One region of the Bacillus sp. AK124 genome, then DNA from elsewhere that is predicted to be linked to it. Evidence: predicted binding sites of a transcription regulator. Region 1 holds the regulator's gene; the other holds the start of a gene.
The links. Region 1 encodes Rex, which represses fermentation and respiration genes when NADH is low (regulators of the CRP and FNR family bind a similar motif). Its sites were predicted from a motif close to TTGTGAAATATTTCACAA; they were not measured.
Positions count from the first base shown of each region.

Region 2: the regulator Rex is predicted to act here: its motif matches at 5,802-5,819, upstream of M1E06_RS11360 (nitrate reductase subunit alpha).

Region 1 covers NZ_CP096378.1:3,659,962-3,667,731, forward strand. The annotation lists gene M1E06_RS18390 (IS1182 family transposase) at 1-552, opposite strand, end outside; gene groL (chaperonin GroEL) at 699-2,333, opposite strand; gene groES (co-chaperone GroES) at 2,378-2,662, opposite strand; gene M1E06_RS18405 (CPBP family intramembrane glutamic endopeptidase) at 2,888-3,622, shown strand; gene M1E06_RS18410 (YdiK family protein) at 3,622-3,813, shown strand; gene tatC (twin-arginine translocase subunit TatC) at 3,858-4,634, opposite strand; gene M1E06_RS18420 (twin-arginine translocase TatA/TatE family subunit) at 4,641-4,814, opposite strand; gene M1E06_RS18425 (redox-sensing transcriptional repressor Rex) at 4,853-5,497, opposite strand; gene moaC (cyclic pyranopterin monophosphate synthase MoaC) at 5,501-6,007, opposite strand; gene M1E06_RS18435 (ABC-F family ATP-binding cassette domain-containing protein) at 6,154-7,770, shown strand, end outside.
Region 2 covers NZ_CP096378.1:2,281,966-2,289,735, forward strand. The annotation lists gene M1E06_RS11325 (nitrate/nitrite transporter) at 1-680, shown strand, start outside; gene M1E06_RS11330 (Crp/Fnr family transcriptional regulator) at 827-1,540, shown strand; gene M1E06_RS11335 (YwiC-like family protein) at 1,586-2,308, opposite strand; gene M1E06_RS11340 (cyclic nucleotide-binding domain-containing protein) at 2,458-2,925, shown strand; gene M1E06_RS11345 (TIGR04053 family radical SAM/SPASM domain-containing protein) at 3,038-4,141, shown strand; gene M1E06_RS11350 (DUF1858 domain-containing protein) at 4,248-4,472, shown strand; gene M1E06_RS11355 (DUF438 domain-containing protein) at 4,469-5,710, shown strand; gene M1E06_RS11360 (nitrate reductase subunit alpha) at 5,884-7,770, shown strand, end outside.

The DNA of each region.
Region 1 (7,770 bases):
TTCGCGATCGGCATTAATTTCTCGATCTAATTGTTCCTGATAAGCTCTTGTTTCTTTTCTCACAATCTTCTTCACAAACTTTTTCTTATTCGCATTGGCTTTGACATGGGTTCCATCGATAAAGGCGACCGACGGGTCGACAAGACCGAGATCCATGGCCTGACGCAAGATTTTATAGAAGATTGTTTCAAATAGGTCCGTATCATGAAAACGGCGCTCATAGTTTTTACTGAAGGTTGAAAAATGAGGGATTTTTTCAGAAAATCCATATCCAATAAACCAGCGATAAGCGACATCGGTTTCGATCCGTTTAATGGTTTCGCGCATCGAGCGGTGGCCAAACACGTACTGAATCAGAACCATTTTGATCAATACAACGGGATCAATGCTTGGGCGCCCTTTTGAAGAATAAAGGGGAGCAACTTTTTCATAAATAAAAGAAAAGTCCATGGCTTCTTCTATTTTCCTGACCAGATGGTCTTCCGGGACAAGTTCACTTAAGGCAAAGACTTCAAGCTGTTCGCGCTGATCTTTAGAGTGCTTAGACAACATGGCAAAACCTCCAAAAACTAGATTTCACTCACATTTTAACAAAAAAAGCTTGTCGATCAAGCCACTTTTTGTGGCTTTGTCGACAAGCTGAGAGGCTCTAAAAAGAGCCTCTTTTCCTTGATATATCAGCGTTTTGGACGCTGGGCTTACATCATTCCACCCATACCGCCCATGCCGCCCATGTCAGGCATTCCTGCGCCGCCTTTGTTTTCTTCAGGCTTGTCGGCAACAACTGCTTCAGTTGTCAGGAACATAGCCGCTACAGATGCTGCGTTTTGCAGAGCTGAGCGTGTTACTTTTGTAGGGTCAACGATACCTTTGTCGATCATGTTCACCCATTCGCCTGTTGCAGCGTTGTAGCCTACACCAATAGCTTCGCCTTTCAGGCGCTCAACGATGACAGATCCTTCAAGACCCGCATTGTGCGCGATTTGACGGATTGGTTCTTCAAGAGCGCGAAGAACGATGTTGATACCAGTCAGTTCGTCGCCTTCAGCTTCAAGGGCAGCTACTTTATTGTAAACATTGACAAGAGCTGTACCACCGCCGGATACGATTCCTTCTTCTACCGCAGCGCGAGTAGAGTTCAGGGCGTCTTCGATGCGAAGCTTGCGTTCTTTCAATTCTGTTTCAGTCGCAGCGCCGACTTTGATGACAGCTACGCCGCCTGCAAGCTTAGCTAGGCGCTCTTGTAATTTTTCTTTATCGAACTCAGAAGTTGTTTCTTCAACTTGAGCGCGGATTTGGTTGACGCGTGCCGCGATTTGCTCTGTATCTCCCGCACCTTCAACGATTGTTGTGTTTTCTTTTGTCACAACAACTTTAGAAGCGCGTCCCAATTGGTTGATTTGAGTTGATTTAAGGTCAAGACCTAAATCTTCTGTGATCACTTCGGCACCTGTCAGGATAGAGATGTCTTCGAGCATCGCTTTGCGGCGGTCTCCGAATCCAGGCGCTTTAACAGCCACTGCGTTGAATGTTCCGCGAAGCTTGTTGACAACCAATGTTGCAAGAGCTTCACCTTCAACGTCTTCAGCAATCAGAAGCAACGGTTTGCCTTGCTGAACAACTTGCTCAAGCACCGGCAGGATTTCTTGAATGTTTGTGATTTTTTTGTCTGTTACTAAGATGTACGGGTTCTCAAGAACCGCTTCCATCTTATCGGAATCTGTCACCATGTAAGGAGACGCATATCCGCGGTCAAACTGCATACCTTCAACCACTTCAAGCTCTGTTGTGAATCCTTTTGATTCTTCGATCGTGATGACACCGTCGTTGCCGACGCGCTCCATCGCTTCAGCGATCAGGCTTCCGACTTCTTCGTCAGCAGCGGAGATTGAAGCAACTTGTGCGATTGATTCTTTGCCTTCGATTGGTTTGGAGATTTCTTTCAGGCTTTCAACCGCTACAGCCACAGCCTGCTCGATACCTTTGCGCACGCCTACAGGGTTAGCGCCGGCAGTTACGTTTTTAAGACCTTCGCGAATCATCGCTTGAGCTAGAACTGTCGCTGTTGTTGTACCGTCACCGGCAACATCGTTTGTTTTGCTCGCAACTTCAGCAACAAGCTTTGCGCCCATGTTTTCGAACGCGTCTTCAAGCTCGATTTCTTTCGCGATGGTAACACCGTCGTTTGTGATTAATGGAGAACCGAATTTTTTCTCAAGAACGACGTTGCGTCCTTTAGGTCCCAAAGTTACCTTTACAGCATCCGCCAATGCATCTACACCGCGCAGCATTGAACGGCGGGCTTCTTCGCTAAACTTAATATCTTTTGCCATGTTATTCGAACCTCCTATATAATTGTCTCGTTTTTATTTATGACTTAGCCGATAACAGCTAAAATGTCGCTTTCACGCAAGATTAAGTAGTCAGTACCTTCATATTTCACTTCGGTACCTGCATATTTTGAGAAGATGATGCGGTCGCCTGTTTTAACTTCTAATGCAACGCGCTCTCCGCTCTCTAACACACGGCCTGAACCGGCTGCAACCACTTTACCCTCTTGTGGTTTTTCTTTTGCGGAGTCAGGAAGTACGATTCCGCTGGCAGTTTTTTCTTCAGACTCAACGAGCTCAATGACAACGCGATCACCTAATGGCTTTAACAATGAAACAACCTCCTCAATATTTTCATATGTAATTTTAGCACTCGCACTCGGTGAGTGCTAACACAATTCTTATAATAAAGAATCTCCCAGGCAATTTCAAGTGATAAGGTCAAATTTTTTTGCGCTTACATTTCTCCGCATGTCCTTATCATCCTATAATTTAAAAAGAGTGTGTTACAATAAACATAGTCTGAATTAGATTTTTAGAAAAGGAGTACATAAAGCTTGAGAAAACAATACTGGTTTATTATATTGGCATACGTTCTCATGCAATTGTCGGCCGCTGTCGGCTTGCCTCTTCTTTACTTTTTGGGAGTGGGCAAAGGACAGCCAAAGGCTGAAGCCCAGCTTACATTGACAGGCGTCTGGTCTGTCATCGCGTTTACCCTCTGTCTCGTTATCGTGCTGCTGATTTTGCGGACGGTGCCGAAGACGACGCTTCGCAACCGCCCGAAAGCATCGGTTGGAGCGTCAATCGGATGGGCGGTAGCCGGCGTTTTTCTCGCTTTGTTTTCGCAGTCAATTGCCGCTTCGATCGAAATGTACTTGTTCGGGGTCAACCCGGAATCGGAAAATACGCAGCGGATCATGGAAATCATCACCGCATTGCCGCTGATGGTGTTTGTCTCTTCTGTATTCGGACCGATTCTTGAAGAAATCATTTTCAGAAAGATCATTTTCGGTGCAATCTATGAGAAAACGAATTTTTTCATTGCCGCTTTGTTCAGTTCGGTGCTCTTCTCGGTCGTCCATTTGGATTTCAGCCATCTGCTCATTTATACAGCAATGGGATTCACATTCTCCTTTTTATATGTCAGAACCAACCGGATTATCGTGCCTATTTTCGCCCATGTCGCCATGAATACGCTCGTCGTCTTACTGCAGACATTCCGGGAGCCTATTGAAGAATATTTGAAACACGTCGAGAAAATGCAAATGATTATTGGAGGATTTCTATGATGAGAAGCCCTAAATTCTGGGGAGCGATTTATTTATTAACGGGTGTGCTGTTTACATATCTGGCGGCAACCTCGCCCGGAAGCATGTGGTCTTTTTACACGATCCTGCTGATGCTTTTCGCAGCCTATAATATCAGCATTTCCTTTAAAATGTTCGCCCTGGCCGGCAAGATGAAACGAAAAGATCAATAGCCTTTTTTGTGAAGGAAAAGAGCCATTCTGAAAAAGAATGGCTCTTATTTAGTATGGTCGTTCAAAAACGCTTGATTTTCCTCTTGAATCATTGTTTTTTGCGCCTGCCTGTAGGATATTCTTGAAATCACGATACTGATTTCATAAAGAATGAGCAATGGCACTGAGACCATTAAATGCGACAAAAGCTCAGGCGGTGTAATGAGGGCCGCGATGACGAACAACACAAAATATGCGTATTTTCTGATTTTCGCCAAAAACATCGGCGTCACGAGGCCGAGCCTTGTGATAAACATGATGACCACAGGCATCTGAAACAATAAGCCAAAAGGAAGCGTCAACTGAAGCAGAAACTGAAAATATTCGTGTATTCCGATGACCTGGTTGACATTCAGATCATCTGAGACTCTCGTCATAAAGTCCACGACAAACGGAAATAAAATAAAGTAAGAAAAGGCAATGCCGCCTAAAAAAAGAATAATCGATATCGGAATATAGCTGAGCGTCACTTTTCGTTCTTTTTCATACAGCCCCGGGCTAATGAAAGCCCACAGCTGGTATAAAACAAGCGGCGAAGTCAAGACGGCGCCGATGATGAAAGCGAACTGCACGTACACAAATAAAGGATCGGTCAGCTTGAACGCGTTGAGCGTCAGCAGCTTTGCTTCATCCGTCTGCTGCAGATAGATAATCAGCGGCTTTGCCAATAAAAAGCCTGCCACAACAAATAAAACAAAAAAGAAAAAAGTGATCACAAGCCGTCTGCGTAGTTCTGTGATATGTTCTATCAGCGACATTTCTCTTTCCTTCATAAATGTCATCCTATCCTACTGATCTTCTTTCTTTTTATCGGAATCGTCGTCAGCCAAACCTTTTGTCGCATTCTTAAACTCCCTCAGCGTGTTTCCCGCCGCTCTTCCCAGCTCGGGAAGTTTTTTCGGGCCGAATATCAAAAGCGCCACCACGACAATTAAAATAAAGCTTCCAGGACCGATTGGCATAAAGCCTGCCCCCTTTCCTTTATTTTTCGTTTTCCGTTTTACTTTTCCTGCATTGAATAATGTTTCATGAAATACACCAGCGACTGAAGTTCAACCGCCAAATCTATATGATGAATGCGAATGTGTTCCGGCACATTCAAGCGGGCCGGCGTGAAATTAAGAATGCCTTTAATGCCAAGCGCCACCAGCCTGTCTGTAATCGACTGTGCGGCTTGAGCCGGTACCGTCAAAATGGCGACGGGGATATCATCCGTCATATGCTCTTCAAGTCTATTCAGATCATAGACGGGAACACCGCCGACCTCGGTTCCGATTTTTTCCTCATTGATGTCAAACGCCATGGCGATTTTTGTATTATTATTTTTGATAAAATTGTAATGGAGAAAGGCTGTCCCCAAATTCCCCACGCCAATGAGCGTTACGTTCGTCATTTCATCCTGATCAAGCGTCTTTCTGAAAAAGGACAGCAAATAATTGACATTGTAGCCGTATCCTTTTTTTCCGAGCGCGCCGAAGTACGAGAAGTCCCTGCGGATGGTCGCAGAATCGACTTTGACGGCATCGCTCAGCTCAGCGGAAGATACACGCTGTTTTCCGGATGCATGAAGGTTTTTTAAAAAACGATAATATAATGGCAACCGTTTCGCTGTCGCTTGCGGAATTTTTGAATGATCCATGTTCATAAACTAATCCTCCATGTCTACATCAGCTTTTTCCCTTTTATAGTCACCGTTTTTCCCGCCTGTCTTTTCGAGAAGAAAGGTCGGTCCTATCACCATTCCCTTATCCGCCGCTTTGCACATGTCATATACGGTCAGCGCACATACGGAGGCCGAAGTTAACGCTTCCATTTCCACACCTGTGCTCCCTTTGGTCTTCACTTTAGATTGAATATGCAGGATGCTCTTCTGTTCTTTCTCCTCCCAGCGAAAGGCGATGTCGACTCCTTTCAGAGCGATCGGATGGCACATCGGGATGATGGCGGATGTCTGTTTTGCGGCCATGATTCCGGCCACTTGCGCCACCGCCAATACATCGCCCTTTCCGATTTCCCGGTTTTTGATTTTTTCATGTACTGTTCGATTCATAGACACGCTTGAAACAGCCGCAGCTGTGCGTACTGAAGCTTCCTTTTCGCTTATATCAACCATCTTGGCTCTGCCTTGTTCATTAAAATGTGTAAACTCATTCATGTTCTGAACTCTCCTTATAACGATCATACACTATTTTTTTCATTCTGTCTTTTTCTTTGGCTAAAATCTTCCAGAGTTCACTTAATTGTTTGCTGACTGCGCAGTGATAGGCTACACTTAAAATAGCAGACAAGAGGTGAAAGATCATGATGATTTTACAAGTGAACCAACTTTCAAAATCGTTTGGAGCCGATACGATTTTAACGAATATAAAACTCGAAGTCAGATCTCGGGACCGGATTGCGATCGTCGGACGCAACGGCGCCGGAAAATCGACTCTTCTAAAGATTATCGCAGGAAAACTTTCATATGAAAAGGGGGACATCATCAAGCCGAAAGATTTGACGATGGGCTACCTTGACCAGCATTCCGGCCTCGATTCCAAGCTGACGCTCAAAGAGGAATTGCTGTCGGTATTTGATTTTCTAAAAAAAATGGAAAAAGAAATGCGCGCGATCGAGGAAAAGATGGCGCAGGCCGGACCGGACATGCTTGAATCATTGATGAAGACGTATGACAGGCTTCAGCAGGAGTTCAAGGACAAAGGCGGCTACCAATATGAGGCAGAGGTCAGATCCGTCATGCACGGGCTCGGCTTTGCGGGATTTGACGACTCCGTCCGCGTCCAGGACTTAAGCGGAGGTCAAAAAACAAGGCTTGCCCTCGGAAAAATGCTTTTGACAAAACCCGACCTCCTCATTTTGGACGAACCGACAAACCACTTGGATATCGATACCCTGACATGGCTTGAACAATATTTGCAAAATTACAGCGGAGCGATTTTAATCGTTTCCCATGACAGGTACTTTCTTGACAAAGTGGTTACCCAAGTTTACGAGATCAGCCGGTCCCAAAGCAAAAAATATACCGGGAACTACAGCTCTTATCTCCAATTAAAAGCCGAACAGCTGGAAAAGGAAACAAAGCTTTATGAAAAGCAGCAGGACGAAATCGCCAAGCTGCAGGAGTTCGTCGACCGGAATCTGGCTAGAGCTTCGACGACGAAACGGGCGCAGAGCAGACGAAAGCAGCTTGAACGGATGGAGATCATGGACAAACCGCTCGGAGATGAAAAGTCGGCGTCTTTCCGCTTTGAAATTACAAGGCAAAGCGGAAACGATGTACTGCGGGTGGAAGACTTGACAGTAAGCTATCAGGAGCAGCCCCCGCTTCTCCGTTCATTGAACTTTCACATCACCCGCGGGGAAAGCGTTGCACTGGTCGGACCGAACGGAATCGGCAAGTCAACCCTTTTAAAAGCATTGATTCAAAAGCTGCAGCCGGTATCGGGAACAATCGCGACAGGCTCCCATGTCTCAATCGGCTACTATGACCAGGAACAGGCTGAATTGACGTCGTCAAAACGCGTGCTTGACGAGCTTTGGGACGATTATCCGGAAATGAATGAAAAGGATATCCGGACCTGCCTCGGCAACTTCCTGTTTTCGGGAGAAGACGTATTAAAACCTGTACACGCGTTAAGCGGCGGCGAAAAAGCAAGGCTTGCCCTCGCCAAGCTGATGCTCCAAAAAGCGAACTTCCTTATTCTTGATGAGCCGACAAACCATCTCGACCTGGACAGCAAGGAAGTCTTGGAGAACGCTTTGATCGATTACCCGGGAACGATATTATTTGTGTCCCATGACCGCTATTTTATCAACCGGATCGCGACAAAAGTACTGGAGCTTTCCCGCGACAAAGCAGAAGAATATTTAGGCGACTACGATTATTACACAGAAAAAAAAGCGCAGCAGCTTGAACTG
Region 2 (7,770 bases), 1.4 Mb from region 1:
TCGCCGTATTCGCTTTATTGAACTTTATCCTTGGAGATCGAAAAGAAACAAAAGTGACGGTTTCTGTAACAGAGCAAATGAAGGCAGTCTACCGAAATCAGACATTATGGTTTTTAAGCTTGTTTTACTTCATTACATTCGGATCTTTCGTCGCGTTTACGATTTATCTTCCGAACTTTCTTGTTAATCACTTCGGGCTTGATCCCGTTGATTCAGGGCTTAGAACCGCCGGATTTATCGCTGTCGCAACTTTTCTGAGGCCTGTCGGCGGCTGGCTCGCGGACAAATTCAACCCGCTGAAGCTGTTGATGTATGTATTTGCCGGCTGTACCTTGTCAGGGATTTTATTGGCCTTTTCACCCAGCCTCGGACTTTACGGATTTGGGGTATTAACCGTTGCCGTGTGCGCCGGTCTTGGAAACGGGATCATCTTTAAGCTTGTGCCGCTTTATTTTTCAAATCAGGCCGGCATCGTCAATGGGATTGTATCAGCGATGGGCGGCTTGGGAGGATTCTTCCCGCCACTCATCCTGTCAAGCGTTTTTCAGGCAACCGGCCATTATGCGATCGGATTCATGGCGCTGTCAGAAGCAGCCCTTGCCAGCTTTGTGATCGTGGTCTGGATGTATTTTCAGGAAGTGAGCAAAACATCGACCAAAACGAAGACGAACCATTTATAAACCTTTCCTGCAAAAGGAGCCTTGAGCTGATGTGCTCAGGCTCTTTTTTGGGACTTTATTCATAAGTTCACAATATTGTTTATATTTAAAAGGTCACTCAGCCTTATTTAACGTTAAAATAAGAACTGCTAAAGGGGTGACGCTCAATGAATATTTCTGTTAGAAAATCAGACACAGATTTGCTCTCAGACGATCTGCATCACTTGCTGGAATCAATCAGTACACGACGAAAAATCAGGCAGGACACATTCCTTTTTCAAGAAGGGATGGATGCGGAGGAACTGTATCTTATTCAGTCGGGACTTGTCCAAATCGGCAAATTGACGTCCGATGGCAAAGAACTGACACTCAGAATGTGCAAAAAAAATGATATTGTCGGGGAGCTTACGCTTTTTACAGAAGATGCGAAATATATGCTGAGCGCAAAGATCCTCTCTGATGGCGAAGTGTTGGTCATCAATAAAGATAAGCTTGAAAAAGAACTCATACAAAACGGTGCACTGACGTTTGAGTTTATGAAATGGATGAGCACGCATTTGCGAAAGATTCAATCGAAAATCCGCGACCTTTTGCTGAATGGTAAAAAAGGCGCGCTCTACTCCACCTTGATCCGTCTCGCAAACAGCTACGGCATCACAAGAAGCGACGGGATTCTCATCAATATTGTGCTGACGAACCAGGATCTGGCGAAATTCTGTGCCGCCGCAAGGGAGAGCATCAACCGCATGCTGAGCGACCTCCGGAAGAACGGTGTCATTTCAATTGAGGACTCAGGAAAAATCGTCATTCATCAACTCAACTATTTAAAACGCGAAATCGACTGTGAAAACTGCCCGCTCGACATCTGCAATATCGACTGAAAAAACGAAAACAAACAAGGACATGAAGCACAGTGTCCTTGTTTTTTACGTTTGCAGCAGAAAAACGATCAACACGGCCATAAAGAAACAGGCATTCACCAGCTCTGAGATTCCGATTGTCTTAATCGACAGTTTCTTTCCATGTAAAAACCACGCTCTGAAACTGCTCGGCACTACACCAAGCACGGCCCATCCTGCCCCCGCGGCCAGCGAGATGAACGGCAGGAATACGTGGTATCCCCATGAATAAAGTTTAAACCGATTGTTTTTCTTTTCGCGGATCATCGACTTGACATAAAAGGCGCTCCCTGTGAAAAACAAAGCGGACTGGATAAAAACAAACAATGCTTCACCATCAAGCTTCCCCGCTCCCATCCAGAAGCTCGCAAGCCCGCCCGCGCTGAAAACAAGGATTGCCGCAATATCATTTAAAAGCGCCCTGTCGTTGTTTCTTTTCGCATAATAAAGATTGATGAGAAAGAGCGGAAACAGCGGCAGCCCGAGAAAAACGAGCCGCGGCTCCAGCCAGACCGAAATAAGCAGGAAAACGATGGCCGGAATGCCGTAGATGAGAACCCATTTTTGATAGTAAACGATATTTTTCTTCTTCACCATCATCGTAGCCGGAAATGCCGCTAGATATAGAAACAGCCATCCGCAGAACAGCGGAATATGCTTTACATCCGCGCCCCCGGCGAACATGCCGAGAACAAACGGGATGACAAGCATCGCCCAGGCGCCGTGCTGCTTCGGTATGAACACTTTCATCACGCATCCTCCCTTCTTTTCTATTACATTATAAAAGTTTCGTCTTTTTTACACAGTGACATTTTGCATACAGGCGTGTGAAATAAATCACTGCGCCCTCCAGCCCGGCGCTTTATACTAAATGCTAATATATAGAAGGAGGATATACCATGGACCGGTTTGACTACTTATTGTTTCTGAAAAATCTTCCTATGTTTCTCGGGGTACCCCTTCCGATCATCAAAAGGCTGCTGAAAAACGGGAAGGTGATCGATATCCAGCCATCTCAGCATTCGCGATCGTTCCTTCATTCGCAATCCGTCTATTTTGTTTTAAAAGGGGAAGTTCATTTTTCTGACAGAAGACTTCCAGAAGAATCCCGAACGATCGCCGAGTGGGAAAAAGGCGATGTTTTCCCTATTGATCAAAAAGGCGAACCTTTCGTATCTCCGTTTATTTCAGTCAACACTGCCGCAGAAACCGCCGTACTTGAAATTCCATTTCATACTTTCAAAAAAATGATGACTTATAACCGCCAATTACAGACGAACTTTCTCATGCTGCTTCAGCAGAATTTGTATTTTTCCTACCAGCTTTTTTTGCGTTACCTCAACTCCTCTGCAGAAGACGACGCGTGAGAAGGGCCTCCCCCTTCTTTCCCTTCCTTTTCTAAATGTGATCTACTTAACTTTTTTTCTTTTTCATTTCCGCTACGATACACATGAATGCAAACGAAAGGACAGATGAAAGATGATACATTGCGATTTCGACAAGTCTCCGTTTATCGTCATTTGGGAGCTGACAAGAGCGTGCGAGCTCAAGTGCCTTCATTGCCGGGCATCGGCTCAAAATAAACGCGATCCGCGGGAGCTCACCCTGAAAGAAGGAAAAGATTTAATCGATCAAATTCATGCGATGGACAATCCCCTCCTCGTGCTGACAGGGGGTGACCCTTTAATGAGAGACGACGTATTCGCCATTATTGAGTATGCCGTCCAAAAAGGGGTTCGCGTCTCTATGACCCCGAGTGCCACGCCGAATGTTACAAGAGAAGCGATTCAATCAGCAAAAGAAATCGGCTTATCCCGATGGGCGTTCAGCTTGGACGGGCCAACCCGAGAGATTCATGATCATTTTCGAGGAACGGACGGTTCCTTTGACCTGACCATGAAGGCCATACGCTACATTCATGAATGCCATCTGCCTCTGCAGATTAATACCGTTATATCCGCTTATAACATCGATTACCTGGATGAAATGGCAAAGCTGATCGAAGAATTGAACTGTGTATTATGGAGTGTATTTTTTCTCGTCCCGACAGGCCGCGCGAAGCGGGAAGATATGATTTCGCCGGTGGACCATGAAAAAGTCTTTCTTTGGCTCAGCCGTTTGGCAAAAGAAGCGCCTTTTGACATCAAAACGACAGCAGCCCAGCACTACCGACGGGTCGTTATTCAACAAAAAATGCGGGAAGCGAAAGACCCCAACATGAAAATCCGCTATGAACACGCATTGCAGAAAGGGAAAATGGATGCGATCGGCGGATTGGGCCGGGCTCCGAAAGGTGTGAACGATGGCAACGGCTTTATGTTTATCTCCCATATCGGCGATGTATATCCAAGCGGACTCCTGCCGTTTAAAGCCGGAAACATCCGCGAACAGCCGCTGGCTGAGATTTATCGCGAATCACCGATCTTTAAGAATTTGCGAAATCCGGACGGATTTAAAGGAAAATGCGGCGTCTGTGAATTCCGCCATGTGTGCGGCGGTTCGCGCTCACGTGCCTATGCTCTGACAGGCGATTATCTGGAAAGCGACCCGAGCTGTATTTATATTCCGAAGGCTTTGCGCTGAAAAATGTGATGTACGTCACATTTTTTTCAGCATACTTGTATTACGGTATAGATGAGAATGATCATCACTATCAAAGGATGTGATCCCTCTGCATAAAAAAATTGATTTGAACGATTCCGTATACGAACTTTGCACATTGCATCCTGAACTAAAAGCCGTGATGAAGGAAGCCGGGTTTAAAAACATAACGAAGCCCGGCATGCTGGAAACAGCCGGGCGTATCGTGACGATTCCGAAAGGCGCGCGAATGATGCAAATCGAATGGCCGCATGTCTTAGACATATTGAAAGCGCACGGATTTGACCCCGTTTGGAAAGGAGAAAAACGATGAGCGAAATGATTAACAACCGGGAAACGCAGCAAGGTCTGCCAGAGGAAAAAAAGCAGCTTCTGAAAGAAATCATCATCGACCTTCATAAAGGAAAACCGCTTGCCGACGTCAAAAAACGGTTTGAAAAGACGTTCGGTTCAGTCAATGCTGAAGAAATCGCTCAGCTGGAACAGGCGTTAATGAAGGAAGAAGGCATTACCCCCGAAGAAATTCAAGAGCTTTGTTCCGTTCACGCCGCTGTGTTTAAAGGATCGATTGAAGACATTCACCGCGCTGACGCCGATAAGCAGCCAGGCCATCCCGTTCATACTTTTATGAAAGAAAATAAAGAAATCGACCTCCTTTTGAACTTTAAAATGCAGCTTCATTTGGAACGTTTTGAAAAAGAAGATCACCGCGACAACATTCTCAAGCTGCTCACAGACTTGAACTTGCTCGCCGATGTCGACAAACATTACAGCAGAAAAGAAAATCTTCTCTTCCCCTATTTAGAAAAGTACGGAATTACTGGGCCCAGCCAAGTGATGTGGGCTGTCGATGATTTTATCCGCAAGAGCATCAAAGAAGTGAAGCGTTTGTTGGAAGAGTATACGCCGGACAAAAAAGATGAAGTCATCCGCGAGCTAACGTTTATCATTCAAGAAGGCACGGAAATGATTTATAAAGAAGAAAATATCCTCTTGCCGATGGCGCTCAGAACGCTGACAGAAGACGAATGGCTGAAAATCGCGGCTGAAAGCGACGAGATCGGATATTGCCTGACTGCTCCGGAAACGGTGTGGAAGCCTGAACGCCATCAGCTCAAAACAACAGAAGAAGCGGCTGACGGATATGTCAGGCTCCCTACGGGTATTCTGTCCGTGGCCCAGCTTGAGCACATGATGAACCATCTTCCGGTCGATATCACCTTCATCGATGAAAACGATGTGGTCCGCTATTTTTCACACGGAAAGGAACGGATTTTCGCAAGGACAAAAGCCGTAATCGGCCGGACCGTCCAAAACTGCCATCCGCCGGCAAGCGTCCACATCGTCAACAAACTTCTTGACGACTTTAAATCAGGCAAAAAAGACGTTGAAGACTTTTGGATCAAATTTAAAGACAAATACGTGTTCATCCGCTATTTTGCCGTACGCGATGAAAACGGCCGCTATATCGGAACTTTGGAATTCACCCAGAACATCGCCCCGATTCAAGAGATTACCGGGGAAAAGAGAATTTTGAACACGAGCGATTGACCCATTCGACAGCCCGCTTCCATGCAGGCTGTTTTTTTGTCCTCCCTCTCCCCCTCCTGAAAATGTGACAAATTTGTGAAAACCCGAAACCATGTGACAAATTTAACAAGGTCCAGCGCCTCCTCCATATATAGTGAGGGTAGCATCACTGACTCAGAAGGAGTGAACCAGCAATGAAAAAAAAGAAACAGAGTCCCATTTTCAGGAGATTAAATTATTTCTCTCCTATTGAACGCCATTCCAATCAACACAGCCAAACCACTTATGAAGACCGGAATTGGGAAGATGTATACAGAAATAGATGGCAGCATGATAAAGTGGTTCGCTCTACCCACGGGGTGAACTGTACAGGCTCCTGCAGCTGGAATATCTACGTCAAAAACGGAATCGTCACATGGGAAGGGCAGCGACTCGATTACCCTTCGACTGGCCCTGATATGCCGGACTTTGAACCGCGCGGCTGTCCGAGAGGAGCGAGCTTTTCCTGGTATATATACAGCCCGCTCCGCGTGAAATATCCGTATGTACGCGGTGTGCTGATCCAGATGTGGCGCGAGGCGCTAAACAGCAGCAAAAATCCGCTGGAAGCATGGAAATCAATTATCGAAAACCCTGAAAAAGCAAAGGCCTATAAACAGGCGCGCGGAAAAGGCGGATTTGTCCGCGCCGAATGGAGCGAAGTCCTGAAGCTGATTTCGGCTTCCCTTCTGTACACCATTGCCAAATACGGTCCTGACCGAAATGTCGGCTTCTCGCCGATTCCAGCCATGTCGATGCTCAGCCACGCAGCAGGGTCACGCTTTATGTCCCTGATCGGCGGGCCGATGCTGAGCTTCTATGACTGGTATGCCGACCTCCCTCCTGCTTCACCGCAAATTTGGGGAGATCAAACCGACGTTCCGGAAAGCAGCGACTGGTACAATTCAGGCTACATCATGACATGGGGTTCTAATGTGCCGCTTACCAGAACGCCTGACGCTCACTTTTTAGCCGAAGCCCGCTATAAAGGGGCAAAAGTGATTTCGATCAGCCCGGACTTTGCCGAGTCCTCAAAGTTTTCCGATGATTGGCTGAGCATCAGACAAGGCACGGACGGCGCACTGGCCATGGCGATGGGCCACGTCATTCTCCAAGACTTTTATGTCAACCAGAAAACGGAGCGTTTTATTGATTATGCAAAACAATATACCGATTTCCCGTTTTTGGTGACTTTGAAAGAGGAAAACGGAACGTTCACAGCAGGCCGCTTCCTCCATGCTAAAGATATCGGGCGTGCGACAGAACATGATGAGTGGAAGCCTGCCGTTTGGGATGAAGACACAGATGGATTTGCGATTCCGCAGGGCACGATGGGCTCCCGCTGGGACGGCCAAGGAAAATGGAATCTGCGCATGGTTGATGAGGATTCAGAAAAACCGATCACACCTCGGCTTTCCATGCTTGGACACGAAGATATGATCGGCACGGTCAACATTCCTTACTTCTCACATGACGGCAATAAAGTGCTTGAAAGACCGCTTCCGATCAAAAAAATGATTCTGGACGGAGAGGAAGTTTTTGTTTCTACCGTTTTCGACCTGACGCTCGCCAACTATGGCGTCAACCGCGGAATTGACGGGCAGACGCCGGCATCATTTGATGATCCTGAACCGTTTACACCGGCTTGGCAAGAGCCGATTACCGGCATTAAAAGTGAAATGGTGATCAAAATCGCAAGGGAATTCGCGCAAAATGCGATTGACACAGAGGGCCGTTCAATGATCATTGTCGGCGCCGGGATTAACCATTGGTTCAATTCAGACACCATTTACAGAGCTGTGCTGAACCTTGTGCTTCTCGTCGGAGCTCAAGGGGTTAACGGAGGCGGCTGGGCCCACTATGTCGGCCAGGAAAAACTCCGGCCGGCCGAAGGATGGCAGACGATCGCGACGGCAAAAGACTGGGGAGGCCCTGCCAAACTGCAAAACGGAACATCATTTTTCTACTTCGCTACCGATCAGTGGCGCTATGAAGATCAGGAAATCAGCGGGCTTGCTTCCCCTATCGCAAAAACATCGCGC